Regions from separate parts of the Erwinia sp. SLM-02 genome, predicted to be linked through region 1. Evidence: predicted binding sites of a transcription regulator. Region 1 holds the regulator's gene; each other region holds the start of a gene.
The links. The regulator Fur, encoded in region 1, represses iron uptake genes when iron is present. The targets are predictions, from matches to a motif close to ATAATAATGAGAACNACTATCAA.
Positions count from the first base shown of each region.

Region 2: the regulator Fur is predicted to act here: its motif matches at 1,818-1,840, upstream of exbB (tol-pal system-associated acyl-CoA thioesterase).
Region 3: the regulator Fur is predicted to act here: its motif matches at 2,907-2,929, upstream of feoA (ferrous iron transporter A).
Region 4: the regulator Fur is predicted to act here: its motif matches at 2,540-2,562, upstream of PGH32_RS10500 (TonB-dependent receptor domain-containing protein).

Region 1 covers NZ_JAQISN010000001.1:448,482-453,256, forward strand. Annotated here, with positions in the region: gene PGH32_RS02205 (hypothetical protein) at 1-35, shown strand, start outside; gene mtr (tryptophan permease) at 152-1,399, shown strand; gene fur (ferric iron uptake transcriptional regulator) at 1,455-1,901, opposite strand; gene fldA (flavodoxin FldA) at 2,295-2,825, opposite strand; gene ybfE (LexA regulated protein) at 2,971-3,252, opposite strand; gene ybfF (esterase) at 3,399-4,163, opposite strand; gene seqA (replication initiation negative regulator SeqA) at 4,426-4,775, shown strand, end outside.
Region 2 covers NZ_JAQISN010000002.1:347,071-351,845, reverse strand. Annotated here, with positions in the region: gene PGH32_RS14830 (DedA family protein) at 1-351, opposite strand, end outside; gene metC (cystathionine beta-lyase) at 472-1,662, opposite strand; gene exbB (tol-pal system-associated acyl-CoA thioesterase) at 1,911-2,645, shown strand; gene exbD (TonB system transport protein ExbD) at 2,651-3,073, shown strand; gene PGH32_RS14810 (MFS transporter) at 3,706-4,775, opposite strand, start outside.
Region 3 covers NZ_JAQISN010000004.1:373,099-377,873, forward strand. Annotated here, with positions in the region: gene PGH32_RS20880 (alpha-amylase family glycosyl hydrolase) at 1-220, opposite strand, end outside; gene feoB (Fe(2+) transporter permease subunit FeoB) at 321-2,624, opposite strand; gene feoA (ferrous iron transporter A) at 2,621-2,857, opposite strand; gene PGH32_RS20895 (Tex family protein) at 3,016-4,775, opposite strand, start outside.
Region 4 covers NZ_JAQISN010000001.1:2,250,705-2,255,479, forward strand. Annotated here, with positions in the region: gene PGH32_RS10500 (TonB-dependent receptor domain-containing protein) at 58-2,430, opposite strand; gene PGH32_RS10505 (PadR family transcriptional regulator) at 3,143-3,682, opposite strand; gene PGH32_RS10510 (siderophore-interacting protein) at 3,764-4,549, opposite strand; gene PGH32_RS10515 (GlcG/HbpS family heme-binding protein) at 4,645-4,775, opposite strand, start outside.

The DNA.
Region 1 (4,775 bases):
GGCGCTATCTGCAGGAAACGATGGTAACAAACTGATTACCGTACTAGTTCGTGAGTGCGTAATTGTGTAGAATGTGCGGCGTTGATGCCGTACATCCAGTGAATAATTCCGGTGATGGCGGCGAGTTTCCGTTTTTTGCTAAGGATTAGTCATGGATTTACCGGTTTCCACCGCCCGCCTGCCTTCGACACTCTGGGGAACCTTAATTATTAGCGGCACCATTATCGGTGCCGGGATGTTCTCACTCCCCGTGGTGATGTCCGGTGCCTGGTTCCTGTGGTCATCTGCGCTGTTGGTTGTCACCTGGTTCTGCATGCTGCTCTCCGGGCTGCTGTTCCTGGAGGCCAGCCTGCATTATCCCGCCGGGGCCAGCTTCGACACCATTACTCGCGATCTGCTGGGCCGGGGCTGGAACCTGATTAACGGACTGTCGGTGGCCTTCGTTCTGGGGATCCTCACCTATGCCTATATCTCCGCCAGCGGAGCCATTATTCAGCACACGCTGAGCCAGCTTTCACTGCCGGTTTCTGCCCGCAGCGCCGGTTTCGCCTTCACGCTGCTGGTGGCGGTGTTTATCTGGCTGGGTACCGCGATGGTCAGCCGTATGACGCTGATTTTCCTCGGCGCTAAGGTGATTACGTTTCTTATCATCTTTGGGGGTCTGCTGTGGCATATCGAACCGGTAAAACTGCTGGACAGCCAGAGTGAAGAGAGCCACTACCTGCGCTATCTGTGGATGGTTATCCCCTTCTGCCTCGCGTCATTCGGCTATCACGGGAATATTGCCGGGCTGGTCAGTTACTATCAGAAGAACGGCAGCCGGGTATGCCGCTGTCTGGTGTTCGGCACGCTGCTGGCGCTGGCGATTTATTTTATCTGGATCGTCGGCACGATGGGGAACATCCCACGGCATGAATTCAAAGCAATTGCCGCTCAGGGGGGGAATATCGACGTGCTGGTTGCCGCACTTTCCGGTGTGTTGCACAGTCCTTATCTCAATCTGCTGCTGGATATTTTCTCGAACTTTGCCGTGGCCTGTTCGTTCCTCGGCGTCAGCCTGGGGTTCTTTGACTATCTTGCCGACCTGTTTAAGTTCGATCGCTCCGCGTTCGGTCGGTTAAAAACGACCGTTGTCACCTTCATTCTCCCTCTGACGGCGGCGATGATTTGGCCAAACGGTTTTCTGGTGGCGATTGGCTACGCCGGGCTGGCGGCAACGCTGTGGGCAGTGATCACGCCGGCGATGCTGGCACGAAAAGCGCGACAGCGTTTTGCCACGGCGGGATGGCAGGTCAGGGGAGGGATGGCTCCGATCGTGCTGGTGCTGATCTTTGGGGCGGTGAATGCGCTGGTGTCTGTATTATCCTACTGGAACGTCCTGCCGGTCTATGCCGGATAACAGGCAAAAAAAAACCGGTGGATAGCCACCGGTTTCATGCTGATTTCAGAACAAATTACTCGTCATCGTGCAGCGTGTCGTCTTCACGGCAGTCGCCCTTAGAGCAATGGCCATAAAGGTACAGGCTGTGGTTGCTCAGTTTAATTCCGTGGCGCGTTGCGATTTCACGCTGGCGCGCTTCAATGTACTCATCACGGAATTCAATAACTTTACCGCAGTCCAGACAGATCAAGTGATCGTGGTGGTGCTGCTGGGTCAGTTCGAAAACGGATTTACCGCCTTCAAAGTTATGACGGGTAACGATCCCTGCGTCATCAAACTGGTTAAGCACGCGGTAAACCGTGGCTAAACCGATTTCTTCGCCCATATCAATCAGGCGCTTATACAAGTCTTCCGCACTGACGTGATGGCCTTCTGGTTCCTGAAGCACTTCCAGAATTTTCAGTCGTGGAAGCGTGACTTTCAGGCCGGCCTTCTTTAATGCGGTATTGTTGTCAGTCATGCGGATATTGTCCTGTTACTTTGCTAGTCACTTAGTGGCTGAAAAGCCCTGAACATCGGTTGACGCTAGAGTTGGATGCGTCACAGTATAGAACTCATACATCGAAATGAAAACAACAGGAATGCCTGAAACCACTGTTGGATGTAAGGATTAATGTCATTACGTCCTGGGAGGCTCGCGTCCAAATCGTACTAAGTTAACATTTCGCTCTATCTCATCCCTTCGCCCGGTGATGGAAAAAGATCGTTCAGAGATGCTGAAGGATGAGAAAGCGGGTAACCGATAGGGTTATTGTACATTTTTACAGGTGGAAGTTACAAATACGTATCTATTACTTCTATAGGAAAAATCACTGACTTGATGTGAGATGTCTCCCACATCAAGCCGTTGGCATCAGGCTTCGATGATTTCTTTCAGCTGAAGTTCATCAAAAATCTGTTTCACCCATTTATCAACGCGCTCATTGGTCAGTTCCGGCTGACGGTCTTCGTCAATGGCCAGTCCAAGGAAGTGGTTGTCATCGGCCAGCCCTTTAGAGGCTTCAAAGTTGTAACCTTCGGTCGGCCACTGGCCTACCAGAATCGCACCGTTTGGCTCAATGATGTCGCGGATGGTGCCCATCGCATCGCAGAAATATTCTGAGTAGTCTTCCTGATCGCCGCAGCCGAACAGGGCAACCAGTTTTCCGTTGAAGTCGATCTCTTCCAGCGTCGGGAAAAAGTCATCCCAGTCGCACTGGGCTTCACCGTAATACCAGGTGGGAATGCCCAGCAGCAGAATGTCGAAGGCTTCAAGGTCTTCTTTGCTGCTTTTGGCAATATCACGAACTTCTGCAACGTCTTTACCCAGCTGTTTCTGGATCATCTTTGCAATGTTTTCCGTATTGCCCGTATCGCTGCCAAAGAAAATGCCTACGATTGCCATGAGTTTAATAACCTCTTGAATCTTAATGATATGGTGGCTGCCAAAATTTTTGCAGATGGCGTTAATGATAGCAGACCGCCGGGAGCGGATAAATGAGTAATCCTGCTGCTTTTGTCGCATTGTGCCCTGAGGGCGCGCGCGACGTTCAGGACTGAAGGTGTTTTAACTGGTTCAGCAACATCTCTTCAATCAGCTCGCTGCGGCTCATATTGCGCGCATCGGCCAGCTGGTTCAGCGCATCAACGGCTTCACTGTTCATTTTCAGCTCGACGCGCTTAAGCCCGCGAACTTTATCGCGCTTAAGCTGATTGCGTTTATTGATGCGCAGCTGCTCATCACGCGTCAGCGGATTAGTTTTCGGTCGTCCCGGGCGACGTTCATCTGCGAACAGATCGAGCGTTGTGCGGTCCGTGTTCTCTTTTGCCATAGAATAGTGATACTGAAAGGCTGGATTTCTGATGTGTCAGGCCGTTATCCGCCGGAAAAATCACCAGCGGAAAAATGTCAGCGCGCATCATACCCCAGTGAAAGTGATGACGACAATGTTTTAACAACATAGGGAAATAATTGTTTTTACAGCACAAAAAATCGACGAATTGCGCGTAAAACTGCATCAGGTTTTTCAGCATGCACCCAGTGCCCCGCCCCCGTTACAACGTGGGCCCGCGCCTGAGGGAATTGCGCCAGCAGCGCGTCACGATATTCATCCGCCAGATAGGGTGAACGTTCACCGCGTATAAATAGCGCGGGATGCGGCCAGGCGGGCTGCGGTTGCCAGCCGATAATCCGGTCGTAGCACTGATACAGCACCGGTACATTGAAGCGCCATTCGCCCTCGTGGAACGATTTTAGCAGAAACTGGATCACGCCTTCTTCCGCCAGCGTCTGGCGCATCAGCGCGGCCGCTTCGCTACGTGAGGCGATCCCTGCATCCGTCACCGCCTGCAGCGCGGAGAAAATATCATCATGATGGCGCGTCGGGTAGGCGACCGGTGCCATATCGATGACCACCAGCCCCGCTACGCGATCCGCTGCCAGGGCGGTTAACTTCATGGCAATTTTACCACCCATTGAGTGGCCGATAACGCCAAAGCGCTCGACGCCCAACCCGTCTAACGTTTCCAGCACGTCCTGCGCCATCAGCGTGTAATCCATCTCCGGCGACCGGGGAGAAAGCCCGTGGTTGCGCACATCAAGCTGAATCAGACGGCGATGCTGTTTTAACTCGCGAGCGAGCACGCCAAGGTTATCCAGGCTGCCAAAAAGCCCGTGAATTAACACCAGCGGTAAATCGTCAGTCGCAGATTGTTCAGATTGCAGGCGGACATTCAAATTCATAGCAAAGTTCTTACAGTTGAAACGAAGGCTTAGGGTATCATGGATTTTACATTTTCTGCCGGGGGTAGCACAGACGGTGCCCGCGATCTTTTTACGGCAAATTCTGACTTTTGCTGGCAAAGAGGGCTTACGCTACACCCGGAGTGGATTTAACTTTATAATCCTGAAGTTAGGATCCAGGTTTCAGAAAACGGACGATCCTGAAGATCGCGCCTGTTTTTATGCCCGATTCTGACAGAAGCAACAACCGTACTGGATAAAGATGAAAACGATAGAAGTCGACGAAGAGCTATACCGCTATATTGCCAGCCATACTCAGCATATTGGGGAGAGCGCATCGGACATTTTACGCCGTATGCTGAAATTCACCGCGGGCCAGACAGCACCAGCGGCACCGGCACCGGCTGCGCAGGCGGCAAAAGAACCAGCCGCCGTGAAATCTGAATCTCGCCCGCAGGATCGCGTTCGCGCGGTGCGTGAACTGCTGCTTTCCGATGAGTATGCCGAGCAGAAGAAAGTGGTGAACAGGTTTATGCTGATCTTATCGACTTTGTATACCCTGGACGCCAAAGCCTTTGGCGATGCCACCGAGTCGCTGCATGGCCGCACGCG
Region 2 (4,775 bases), on a different contig from region 1:
CAGGTTCCATGCCCGCTGGTGGTACTGCGCGGGAAGGTGCAGCAGCCAGCCTTTCACCAGCCGGGTATTGCCCAGCCAGCGGCCCTGCAAATAGCTCAGCCAGCAGCCAATACTGGCGGCGGCGGTCAGGATGATCATCGTGGGAAAAAATGCCATGACGCCTTTGGCCACCATGGCACCGGCCAGCAGCAGCAGGCTGTCGCCGGGGAGAAATGAAGCCGGAAGCAAACCATTTTCAAGCAGCAACGTGATAAACATAATCCCGTAAACAACCCAAATCACATCCGGATTGGCCAGCGCGGTAAAATCCTGATGCCAGAGCGCCTGAACAATCTCGTGTAAAACACCCATTCGTTATCCCGTTAACTACAGCTATAGCTATACCCCTATACTACTCGCAAATCGTGCCAGATATCTTGATCAAAGGCGCGAACAGCGCGCCTTATTGATAATTTGTTGAAGCAGCAAAGATTACTGGCTCAGCCTGTCGAAGCCCGCACGCAGATCCTCGATCAGATCGTCAACGTGTTCCAGGCCGATATGCACCCGAACCAGCGTACCGGTGAAATCAATGCCGCCTGCGGGGCGGATAGCGGCCAGTTCTTCAGGCTGATTGGCGAGGATCAGCGACTCATAGCCGCCCCAGGAGTAGGCCATGCTGAAGTGGCTGAAATGATCCAGGTAGTGTGCCAGGCGCTCACTGCTCAGGCGTTCCTTCAGGATAAAGGAGAACAGGCCGCTGCAGCCGCTGAAATCGCGCTGCCAGAATTCGTGCCCTTTGCACTCCGGCAGCGCCGGATGATTCACCCGCTCAACTTCATCGCGCCCGGCCAGCCACTGCGCAACCTGAATGCTGCTCTCCTGATGCTGACGCAGGCGCACCGCCAGCGTGCGCAGCCCGCGGCTGGTGACGTAAGCGGTGTCGGCATCCACCATCTGGCCCATCAGATACGAGTTTTCCCGCAGCTGCGCCCAGCAGCGCGCATTGGCTACGGCGGTGCCGATCATCGCATCCGAGTGGCCAACCAGATATTTGGTGGCCGCCTGAATAGAGATATCCACGCCGAAATCCAGCGCGCGAAACAGGATCCCGGCCGCCCAGGTATTATCGACCATGATAATGGCCTCAGGGGCTTTGCTGCGCACCGCCGCCACGATGGAGGGGATATCCTGCACTTCCATAGTGATCGATGCCGGAGACTCCAGGAAGACCACGCGGGTGTTGGGCTGCACTAAATCGGCAATTTCAGCGCCGATGCAGTGATCGAACCAGGTGGTGCTGACGTTCAGCTTGCTGAGGATTTTGGTGCAAAAGTCCTGAGTCGGTTCGTAAACGCTGCCGCTCATCAGTACGTTATCCCCGGCGTCAACAAACGCGAGAATGGCGTTGGCCACCGCTGCAGCACCGCAGGGATACAGTACGCAGCCCGCGCCGCCTTCCAGTTCGGTCATCGCATCCTGCAGCGAAAAGTGGGTGAGGGTACCCCGACGGCCATAAAACAGTTCGCCGTTGGCGCGCCCGGCGGTGGCTCGCTTTTTATCGGCAACGGTGTCAAAAACCAGAGAAGAGGCGCGCTGAATCACGCTGTTCACCGATCCCTGGGTGTATCGTTTGCTGCGTCCGGCGGCCACCAGGGCCGTTTCGATCTTTTTGCTGGTCATTAAAACGGTCTCTTTATTCAGTGTTGTTTTTACGTTAACACGGCTACCTCTCCTGAGGTATTCAGCCTGAAGGTAAGTGATAAAATTTCACTGTGAGCGCCATCACATCCGTAAATGAGAAAAAAATTGTTCAAAAAATGTCTTATAGGGTGTAAATAGTAATGAGAACTACTATCAATTCCTAACGGGTTTGGTATGATCTGGCCTGAATTTTTTCGCTATCAGCAATTAGATGTTGGAGACACAGCGTGACAAATGATTTGATGCAGATGGACCTTTCCGTCTGGGGCATGTACCAGCATGCAGACATCGTGGTTAAAGCCGTAATGATTGGACTGTTGTTGGCATCCGTTGTCACCTGGGCCATCTTCTTTAGCAAAACAATCGAATTGAGTTCCGCACGCAGACGTCTGAAGCGCGAGCAGCAGCAGCTGGCAACCGTACGTTCGCTGGATGAAGCATCAAAAACCAGCGCCAGTTTCACCGGTCAGAGCCTCAGCGCATTGCTGATTAAAGAAGCCGAAAACGAGCTGGAACTGTCCGCCGGTACCGATGATAACAACGGTATTAAAGAGCGCACCGGTTTCCGCCTTGAGCGCCGCGTTGCCGCGTTCAGCCGCCACGCCGGTCGCGGTAACGGTTACCTTGCGACCATCGGTGCGATTGCGCCGTTCGTGGGTCTGTTCGGTACCGTATGGGGCATCATGAACAGCTTCATCGGTATTGCGAAAACTCAGACAACCAACCTGGCCGTTGTGGCGCCGGGCATTGCGGAAGCGCTGTTGGCCACCGCGATTGGTCTGGTAGCGGCTATTCCTGCGGTAGTGATTTACAACGTGTTTGCCCGTATGATCGCCAGCTATAAAGCGTCTCTGGGCGATGTGGCTGCACAGGTTCTGCTGCTGCAGAGCCGCGATCTTGACCTCGCCGCCAGCGAAAGCTCTCACCGCGTTCAGTCGGCGCAGAAACTGCGGGTAGGTTAAGCGCTATGGCAATGCGATTAAACGAAGACCTCGATAGCAACGGTGAAATGCACGAAATCAACGTGACGCCGTTTATCGACGTGATGCTGGTGCTGCTGATTATCTTTATGGTCGCCGCGCCGCTTGCCACCGTTGACGTTCGCGTCAATCTGCCTGCCTCAACCAGTACTCCGCAGCCGCGCCCGGAAAAACCGGTTTATCTGTCGATTAAGGCCGATAATCAGCTGTTTATCGGTAATGATGCGGTATCGCAAGAGACGCTGGTGGATACGTTGGTTAAGCAGACCGAAGGCAAGAAAGATACCACTATCTTCTTCCAGGCCGATAAGTCAGTGAGTTATGAAACGCTGATGGGCGTGATGGATAAGCTGCGTCAGGCGGGTTATCTGAAGATTGGTCTGATGGGCATGGAAACCGTATCGAAATAACCGGGTCGCGGTGCCCGGATTTAACGGGCTGCCGATTCAGGTGATGTTTCTTCGGTTCAAACGTTAAAACCGCTGTCTTTCAGATAGCGGTTTTTTTATGCGTATCGCTGGTGGCTGCGGTGTTTGCCGCTCCCCCTGCTTAAACCGTGCTCGCTTCTTGCCAGCTGCCATCCCCTGTATCCGCTCATTCCCTCTTTTCACCTGATCTCTGCGGCCCCGCTGTCAGTGCCTCAGTGCTGAGGATTACCCATCTGCCACAGAGACTGCTCCCCCGATCGGATTTACCCGCCTTACAGCCTTCTTTTTCTTTATCTCGGTGACAGAACGATATTGGGCAGGCCAGGACAGCTGTTGTGATTGAAAACTTCGTAAAGGCAACTCATGCCAGGCAAAGCAGACGGGCTGTGTCCGCCCACCCGGCAATCCGCAGCGCTGAACGAAGAGAGGAAGCCAGGATTCGGCCGCATGGACGCGGACGAAAAGCACAGCCGCGCAGGACGCGCGTCTGTGCTGGTCCGTGAGGCTGACGAGCGGAGTGATGGCACCGCGAAGCGGCGCGAGGACCGCCGGATGAGCGGGGACAGCCCGTAGGCGAGATCGCCGAACTGCCAGCCGACGCCAGCAACCCTCAGCTAAACCGTAATCGCCGGCTCTGACAACCGCCGAACCTGATACTGCTTCACCAGCCGCTTAATAATCAGCGTTCCGACCAGACCACACACTGCCGCCACAGTTAACCATACGCCCGGCATCGCCTTGTCGCCGGTGGCATGGATCAGATAACTGCACACCGCCGGCGTAAAGCCGCCAAACAGCGCCGTGGCCAGACTGTAGGCCAGCGAGAACCCGGTTGCACGCACCTCTGCCGGCATCACCTCGGCCAGATACACCACCATCGCGCCGTTATAGCTACCGTAAAGGAACGACAGCCACAGCTCGGCCTCCAGCAGGTGGGCAAAGCTCGGTGAGCCGACCAGCCAGTGCAGCACCGGCCACGCGGTCAAAATCATCAGCACGGTAAACAGCAGCAGCAGCGGGCGGCGGCCAAAACGGTCCGAGGCGGCTCCCATCAGCGGCAGCCAGAACAGATTGGAAATACCGATGCACAGCGTCACCAGGAAACTCTGCTTATCGCTCATCATCAGCACCGTTTTACCAAAGGTCGGCGTAAACGCGGTGATCATATAGAACATCACGGTGGTGGTGACCACCATCAGCATACCCGCCAGCACCAGCGCCCAGTTGCGCGCCACGGAGCGGGTAATCTGCCCCATGGTGGGATGATGCTTACGCTGACTGAAAGCCTCTGTCTCCTCCAGCGCACGGCGGATCCAGAACAGGAACGGCACGATCATACAGCCAATAATAAACGGAATACGCCAGCCCCACTCGGTCACCTGACCCTTATCCAGCAGATGGTTCAGCCCCAGCCCCAGCAGCGCGGCGAAGATCACCGCGATTTGCTGGCTGCCGGACTGCCAGCTGACGTAGAACCCTTTCTTACCTTTTGGCGCAATCTCGGAGAGATACACCGACACACCGCCCAGCTCCACCCCGGCGGAAAAGCCCTGCAGCAAACGCCCCAGCAGGATCAGTACCGGCGCGGCCATACCGAGCGTGGCATAACCCGGCGTCAGCGCGATGGTCAGCGTCCCGATGGCCATCAGGCCCAGCGTCAGCAACAGCCCTTTGCGGCGCCCCT
Region 3 (4,775 bases), on a different contig from region 1:
GCTGATAGAAGCGGGTAAAGGTGGTTAACGTGGCGATACCGTCCTCATGGAACTGATCGGCATAGGTTATCAGCACCACGTCTTTCTCATCCCAGTGCGGCTTGCGCTGATAGCGGATGCGCGCTCGCGTGTCGTCAATCAGCGCGCGCAGCCGCGCCAGCGCGGTGGGGGGAAAGGAAGCGTCATAGATGCGATCGATTAAGCTACTGATGATATCCATGTGTCGTGAACGGACCACCGCAGGCGAAGAGTTCAGGCGTTATTTTTCACTGTAGACTCTGGTATCAGATTCGCAACTTCTTCGGCCCGATCGACGAGTATCAGTGGCAGTTTTTACCCTGGTCGCAGTGCTGGCAGGCGTGAGTGATATTTTTTATTGGGATCGTCACCGGTTTAAGCTTGATCCTGCGCAGCATCGTTAGCACCACGATATTGACCAACACCACGACAGCAATAATCAGGCTGCTGCTGCCCGGATGCTGGCGGAAGCTGGCCAGCTGATAAAACAGGGCGGCCAGCGACCAGGCCAGATCCAGCCCCCAGAATATTGAAAACAGCATCCAGCGATGGCTGCTTTCACGGGCGATCGCGCCCATCACCGAGACGCACGGTACATACAGCAGCACAAAAATCAGATAGCTGTAGGCCGCGGCATCACTGACAAATTTGCTGTGCATGGTGCCCATGGCGCCGCCGGCCATTTCCGCATCGCCTTTGCTGGCTTCAATCGGATTCGAGAGGACGCTGAGGCTGAATGCGCCTTTAATGCCCTGCCAGGTTTCGGCAAACGCCTCCTGCAGCGCGTCGATCAGGCTGAACTTCGCCGCATCAAACGGCTGCTGCTGGATGGCTTCGGCGGTGTACAGCGTATTCAGCGTGCCGACCACCACCTCCTTCGCCATCGCGCCGGTCAGCAGGCCGACGGTGGCCTGCCAGTTATCGTCGGTGATGCCGATGGGGGAAAGCAGCGGCGTCAGCGTGCGGCTGACGCTGGCGAGCGCCGACTGGTTCAGATCGCTGACCGGTTTACCACTTAGAGAGAAGCTGTTCAGCGCGCCAATGACCATGCTGACCAGCACGATCACTTTGCCCGCCCGCAGCAGGAAGCCACGCAGGCGCTGCCAGCTTTGCATCAGCAGGCTTTTCAGATGTGGAATATGCCAGACCGGCAGCTCCATCACGAACGGGCTGGCGGTCCCACGCATCAGCGTGTGTTTGAGCACCAGCCCGGTGAGGATGGCGACCACAATTCCGAGCACGTAGAGGCTGAAGACCACCATCGCGCCGTGCTGACCGAAAAAGGCGGCGGCGAAAACGGCAAAAATGGCCAGCCGCGCGCCGCAGGAGATAAACGGAGCCATCAGCACGGTGATCAGTCGTTCGCGCGGGGCATCCAGCGTGCGGGCGCCCATCACCGAAGGCACATTGCAGCCAAAGCCGACAATCAGCGGCACAAAGGATTTGCCCGGCAGCCCCAGCGCCTGCATCAGGCGATCCATCACAAAAGCGGCGCGCGCCATGTAGCCGGAGTCTTCCAGCAGCGACAGGAACAGAAACATCATGCCGATCTGCGGCACCAGCGGCATCACCGTGTTGATTCCGCCCCCGATCCCCTGGGCGAGGAACAGCGTCAGCCAGGCCGGAAAATGCAGGCCGGCACCCAGCCACTGGGTACCCTGAATAAAAATAGCGGCTGAACCCAGGTCAAATAGCGGCTGTAGCGCGCCGCCCAGGTTGATCGCCAGGAAAAACATCAGATACATCACCAGGAAAAATATCGGCAGTCCCAGCCAACGGTTCATCACCAGCTGGTCGAGCCGCATGGAAAAGCTGGTGCCGGTTCTGCCGTGAAACATGGCATCGCGACACAGTGCATCGATTTTTTGATAGCGGCTGCTGGCGATAGCCTGAGCGGCGGCATCACCGGTTTGCTGGTGGAGGGCGGTCAGCAGCGCGGCAGCGTCTCCGGCCTGCTGCTGGCTCCAGATATCGCCCTCCAGCATTTGCAGCGCCAGCCAGCGCTTTTTTTTCTGCGCCATGGCGTGTGGCTGTGCGGCGACCAGCTGGGCCACCGCGTTCTGCAACTCCGGCGGGTAGTCAACGCTCAGATCCGGCACGGCACGATCGTGACGGTCGATGGCCTGTTTCAGGATATCAATGCCGTGACCACGGGTTGAAACCAACGGTACTACCGGACAGCCCAGCGCCCGGGAAAGGGCCTCGCTGTTTATGCTGATCTGCTGACGCTCCGCGATGTCCAGCATATTCAGTGCCACGATGCAGGGCTGGCCCATTTCCAGCAGCTGCGTGGTGAGATAAAGATTACGGGCCAGATTGCTGGCATCCACCACGTTAATCACCAGATCCGCTTCTCCGCTCAGCAGATAGTGGCAGGCAATTTGCTCATCCAGCGACGCCTGCGCCGACAGGGTAGTGAGCGAGTAGGTACCCGGGAGATCCACCAGCCTGACCTGGTGCTGTGGGGTGGTGAACGTCCCCTCTTTACGCTCAACGGTGACGCCCGCCCAGTTTCCCACCCGCTGCCGCGACCCGGTCAGCTGATTAAAAAGGGTGGTTTTACCCACGTTCGGGTTACCGGTCAGCGCAACGGTACAGTTTTTCATACGTCAGCCCCGGGGGCGTTTTCCAGCTGCAGCAGAGCGAGATCTTTTTTACGCAGCATCAGGCTGATCCGTGGCGTTTTGATCTGCAGCGGATCGCCAAGCGGTGCCACGCGAATCAGCTCAAAGGTTGAGCCGGGAAGTAATCCCAGGGCCATCAGTTTCTGACGAAAAACCGGACTGACCTCCGGAGAAAAACGAAGGATACGATAACGCTGTTTCGGTATCAGTTGCATGGCCTGTGCCCACCGCGAAAAAAAAATGAGTGATAATCAACCAATGCGAATTTTAATGAGAGTGATTATCGCTGGTATTGATATGGCGCAATGTTGACACTGGCAGGGGGGAGAGATCGTGGCAAAGCGGGCGGATCGGCCGATCCGCCCGTGCAGAACTAGCGTTTTTTACCGAATGCCGCAGCCAGCGCGTCGCCCATGGCGCTGTTGCCGGCGGACGATGCGGCAGGGCGGTTAGCCCCTTTGGCCGGGCGGGAATTTTCCCGGTTTTTGCCGCTGCTGCCGCTGTTACCGCCGCCGCGACGGGCGCTGGTTTCACCCGGCTGTTCGTCAAGACGCATCGTCAGCGCGATGCGCTTACGCTGCAGATCCACTTCCATCACCTTCACTTTGACGATATCCCCGGCTTTCACCACTTTGTGCGGATCGTCGACAAATTTGTCCGACAGGGAGGAGATGTGTACCAGGCCATCCTGATGTACGCCGATATCGACGAAGGCACCAAAGTTGGTAACGTTTGTGACGGAGCCTTCCAGTACCATGCCCGGCAGCAGATCGTTCAGGGTATCCACGCCTTCGGCAAACTGCGCGGTTTTAAACTCAGGGCGCGGATCGCGGCCTGGTTTTTCCAGCTCTTTGATGATGTCGCTGACGGTAGGCACACCGAACCGTTCATCGGTGAAATCCACGGCCTTCAGGTTGCGCAGCTCGGCCGGGTTGCCCATCAGGTCGCTCAGCGACTGTCCGGTTGACGACAGAATACGCTCCACTACCGGATAGGCTTCCGGGTGAACGGTCGACGCGTCCAGCGGGTTATCCCCCTGGCTGATGCGCAGGAAGCCGGCGCACTGCTCAAACGCTTTCGGCCCCAGGCGACTGACCTTCAGCAGCTGCTGGCGGTTCTGGAAGCGGCCGTTTTCATCGCGCCAGTTAACAATATTCTGGGCGATCATTTTGCTCAGGCCCGCCACGCGGGTCAGCAGCGGCACCGAGGCGGTATTCAGATCCACGCCGACGCCGTTAACGCAGTCTTCCACGACCGCATCCAGCTTTTTCGCCAGCTGGCTCTGGCTGACGTCATGCTGATACTGGCCCACGCCGATGGATTTCGGGTCGATTTTCACCAGCTCGGAGAGCGGATCCTGCAGGCGACGGGCAATGGAAACCGCGCCACGGATCGATACATCCAGGTCCGGGAACTCCAGCGCGGCCAGCTCGGATGCCGAGTAGACGGATGCACCGGCTTCGCTGACGATCACTTTCTGGCCGTGTACCTGTGGGAACTGCTTCTGCAGGTCCAGGTAGAAGCGCTCGGTTTCTCGGGAGGCGGTACCGTTACCGATGGCGGTCAGCTCCACCTGGTGCCTGGCGCACAGTGCGGCAACAGCAGCGGCGGCTTTGGCGGCCTGGCCGGTATGCGGATAAATGGTATCGGTGGCAACCAGCTTGCCGGTGGCGTCAACCACCGCCACTTTCACGCCGGTGCGCAGGCCCGGGTCGAGGCCCATGGTGGCGCGCATGCCCGCCGGGGCCGCCATCAGCAGATCGTGCAGGTTGCGGGCGAAAACGTTGATGGCTTCTTCTTCCGCTCGCTCACGTACCGTACCCATCAGCTCGGTTTCCAGGTGCAGCAGCACCTTGATACGCCAGGTCCAGCTGACCACGGCTTTACGCCAGGCATCCGCAGGCGCGTTGTTCAGGCGCAGGCCAAGATGATCGGTAACGATCTGCTCGCCGTGGCTTTCTCGCGGCGGTTCATCGAACTGCGGATCGGGGTTGAGCGACAGCTGCAGGATGCCTTCGTTACGGCCGCGGAACATCGCCAGCGCGCGGTGGGAAGGCACGGTGGCCAGCGCCTCATGATGATCGAAGTAGTCGCGGAACTTGGCGCCTTCCTCCTCTTTGCCGTCGATCACGC
Region 4 (4,775 bases), 1.8 Mb from region 1:
GCGGCTTCAAACTCCACTACGCGGGCAACAACCTGACCCGTTAGGCGATCGACCTCATCAGAAATCGACGTTAATCCCCGCCTGGAAAGTACGGCCTGGCATCACCGCCAGCGCCTTCTCGTAGGCATCCTGAGTGGTACTGCCAGTCAGATCGCGGCTGCTGAGATAATCCCAGTACTTACGATCGGTCAGGTTATAAATCCCCCCGCTCAGCTTGACGTTCTTCGCCACCTGCCAGTACGCGGTCATATCCACCATGCCGTAGCCAGGAATACGATTGTACTCGGTGCTGGAATCGGTCAACGCCGTGCCGCTGTTGGTGTAGCTCTCGCGGTTGGTCGCACTGGCCTGCTTGCCCTTCACAAAGGTCGCCACCACCGCTGCGCCGTAGCGCTTCGCCGGATCGTCCCACGCCATGCCCACCACCGCTTTCATCGGCGCAACGCTGTCGATATCAACATACTTGTCGCCGTCGTAGCTGGACTTGGATTTACCTTCGCTGTAGCCCAGAGCAAAGGTCGCGCTCAGGCCGTTAACCTCTTCAAACCAGGTCCCGAAGTTTACCTTGCTGCTCAGCTCACCGCCCCAGATATAGGCTTTATCGCGGTTTTCAGCCTGATAAACGGTGTAGATGTTCGATGGAACATTAGTGAACTTGTCCGGGCTACCGGCACGGGTGTAGCGGCTATAGGCGATGAAGTTCTTGTAGGTGTTGTAGAACAGGGAACCGTTCAGCGTCACGCCGTCGGTCACGTTGCCTTTCACGCCCCACTCCAGGTTGTTACTGGTTTCGGTTTCCAGATCCGCATTACCGATCAGCGCATACTGCGCGGTGCCGGCATAGGAGGAACCCAGGTTCCACGAACCGTATAGCTGGCTGGCGTTAGCAAACTGCGCGCCGCGTTTGTACTGCAGATAGGTAATCATCTGCGGGGTGAGATCGTACTGCAGCATCAGCGACGGCAGGATCTGGCTGTCGCTGTTCGCCGAACCGTACAGGGTTTCCAGCTCGGAGGCGGTCAGCACCGTGCTGCCGGTAGTCAGGCTGGACAGATTCTGCGGTTTGGTATTCTGATATACCGCGCGCACGCCCGGGATCACCGCGAAGCGGCTGCCGTTCAGGTCAAAGTTGATCTTATCCTGCACGAAGCCACCGACCGTATAGCTACGGCTGTCGGCCTGCGGCTGCATGATCACGCTGTAGACGCTCGGAGCCGGATCCTGACGGAACGGACGCTCGGTATCGGTGATGCGGCCGTTGATTCCGGCGCTCAGATCGTGGCGGCCAAGCGTTTTGTTGCCGTGGGTGTCAAAGCCCCAGGTATCAACGTTGTAGTCCGAGTAGACGTGCTGCATGGTGCCGCTGGCATCGGTTGGCATGTAGGTGTTGTCATGCGCTTCGGTGTGCTGGTAGTAAACGCGGCTGGAGAGGCTGTCGACAAAACCGCTGTCCGGCGTGTACTCATCCGCCAGGCTCACGCCCCAGCGGCGGGTATCGCTCTGCTGCTGGCTGTCGCCGATGGTGCTGGTCCCTGCGGTATTCCAGGTATCGTAGTGGCTGTGGTTAACCTTGTGGTAGTAGTCCAGCGTGGCGCTGAATTTATGCTCGTCGTTCGGCTGCCAGATCCCGGAGGTCATCAGCGCGGTGGAGTGCCAGTTCGTCGGGTAGGCGCTGACCTCATCGCTGTTGTTGCTGGTCTGCTGACCGTCACGGCGGCTCAGAACGAAGACGCCGCGCAGGGTGCTGTCGCCCGCTGCGGCGGTGATCCCGTTATGCCAGCCGCGGTTGGAAGAGTCGTAATCACTCTGGTAGCCAAACCAGCTGGAACGTCCCGGGGAAAGATAATCGTCGGCGGATTTATTACGGAAGGAAACGTTGCCGCCGATCGAGGTATTCGGCTGTTCGACGGAGGTGGCGCCGGCATCAATATCCACGCTGCCAAACATATACGGGTCAATATAATCGCGGCCAATACCGAAGGTATTTAAACCCGCACGACTGACGTAGCTGCGACCGGTGGCATCCGGCAGTGGAATACCGTCCACGTCTAAACCAACGCGGTTGCTTTCCAGCCCACGAATATTAAATCCGGTGTAGCCGCTGCGGTCGAAACCGCTTTTACCTGCGGTAGAACCGCCGCTCACACCCGTTGCGCTAATCAGCGGCTGATAACGCATCACCGAACCGAAATCGGTGGTGCCGTTCTTCTGCATCTGTTCAGCGGTGATGGTGGTTTTGCTGCCGCCCTGAAGCGGAGCCTGGGCGGTGACGGTCATCGTGCCCTGTTCATTGCTGCTTTCTGCGGCGGCGTTCGCTGTGGCAGAAGTTTCAGCCTGCGCATAGCCGCAGGCACAGTGAATCGCTGCGGCCAGTACCGCCCATTTCATTACCGGCGCACTGATTCCCTGTAATTTTGACGTGGTGAGCATTTAATTACCCTTTGCTTGTTATTAGTATTGGCTCACGGATTGCTTCGATAAAAAAGAATATGAAATCAGTTAAGTTTCGCTAATATTATTATATTTTTAAGGCGGCGGGATATTAATAGGAATGATTATCTTTATCAATAGAGCTCAGGGCATAAAGTTCACTTTATTATTAAGAATAATTAATTCCGCAGGATAACGTTAAGGGCATTAAATCAACCAGACATCTGCTTTCGAAAAACTTTCACTCTCTGCACAATTTCCTCACAATTATTTCAATGTAACACTCAACGCTGAAAATTAATGATTAGAAAACGGATGTAAATAATCGCGCGCATGCGGAATGTCAGGTGGTGGGTCTGCGGTGCCTGATGTCTTTTCCTGCGGGTAAGCGGAATGACTTGCGCGTTGATGCAAGTGCAACCCGGAAAATTCGGCAATTAGGATCGGTATACAGAAAGGGATCAGGGATCAGGGATCAGGGATCAGGGATCAGGGATCAGGGATCAGGGATAAATCATGTACGGGGTACAACAGAGGGGCAACAGAAGCCTGCATGCATCTGAGAAAACCTGGGCGGAACTAACAGGCGCGGTGTGCATCTGCACGAAGCCAACGCCAGTGGCTATGGCACTGGCAGACTGGCTCTGGCTCTGGCTCTGGCTCTGGCTCTGGCTAACAGGCTAACAGGCTAACAGGCTAACAGGCTAACAGGCTAACTACGTTCGATCTTTTTCGCCGCTTCGTCCAGCGCATCCACGATAGCGTAGAGGGTTTCCTGCGAGATAGCCTGCTGTGACAGCCGCGTGTTGAGCGCGGTTTTCATATTGTGGATCGCCCGCTCCACTTCCGGCACGCTGCGGTTATGCACCAGCACCGCCAGCGAGGAGAGCCGCTGCACGATTGTTGCCAGATCGGGCTGATTCTGCTGCAGCCAGTCGCGGCCCTGCGGCTCCAGGCGATAGGCTTTACGCGCCGCCTGCGGATCGACGGCGGCGATCATCGCCGTTTCTTCCAGCAGCGTCAGGTTGGGATAGATAATGCCAGGGCTGGGCGTGTACTCCCCTTTGGACAGATCCTCAATGGCTTTGATCAGCTCGTAGCCGTGGGCCTCACCCTGGCTGAGAAAATGCAGCACCAGCAGGCGAATATCGCTGCCGTCGAGCATTTTTTCCCGGCGCTTTTTGCGCTGGCTGCCGCAGGCGGCGCGCGGCTCGCTGTCTGAGGGGGTAAAGGGGAACTGCGGTCGTTTCATCGCCTGCCCGTGCGGAAAAATAAGGGGGGTGATAGTAGACCGCCACCCGGTGAAACACAACCGGCGCGGCGGCCCACAGGGTTACTTCTGGTGCCAGTAGGCCACGGCGCGGACAAAGTTCTCGTCGCAGCCGCGCTGGATAACAAAGTAGTCGTTAAGCTGCTTCACCGCGTCACCTTCACCGGTCAGCCAGATAAAGTAATCATCGAGCGGCAGCTGGATGCTGTCGAGTTCGCTAATCAGCGCCCGTAGCGGTTCGCCGTGCATTTTCCCGCTGCCGATCCAGCTGGCATCAATGCCGTTCAGGCCGTCCAGATAGAGGCTGCCGCTGGCTTCGTCAGCAAAGGCGAACAGCTTACGCACTCCGCCCTGTACGGTTTCTTTCCGGCGTTTAAATGCCGGCAGGCCGCTTTCGTCGCAGACGTACAGCTGGAAGGCATAATCCTCCGGTACAATCATCGAGCCGCGCGGGCCGCCAATCGCCAGCGGATCGCCAACCTTCGCCTGCGCCGCCCAGTTGCTGGCCACACCGCCATCGTGGATATAAAAGTCCAGGGTCAGGGTGTTTTTTACGCCGTCAAACCACAGCGGCGTATAGTCGCGGGAAGCCGGGCGGGCGCCCTCTTTCCACACCACGCCGTCGGAGGTGACTTCCGGCAGATGCAGTTCGCCGGTGGCGGCATCGGGGAAAAACACTTTGATATGGTCATCAAAGCCCGGGGAGACGAACCCGGCGAGATCGTCGCCGATAAAATCAATACGCCAGAAATTTTCGGCGACGAGCGTTTTAGCGGCGACCGTAATCTGGCGGAAGCGCAGTTCATTACGTACGCGCTTAGGTGCGCGGCTTTTATTTTCAGACAAAATTATTCTCCTTGGGCTGCCGGATTGACATCCGGCAACGTAACTCCGGCAGGCAGCGCCCACCGGACATCATCGATAATATTTAATGAGGATCCCACTCAGACGCCCACGGCCAGCACGGCGGTTTCCGCCACCAGCGAATCATTGGCACCGTGTGCGCCGCTGACGCCGACGGCACCAATCACCATACCGTTCAGCCAGACGGGCACGCCGCCCTCAAGCGGCGTTA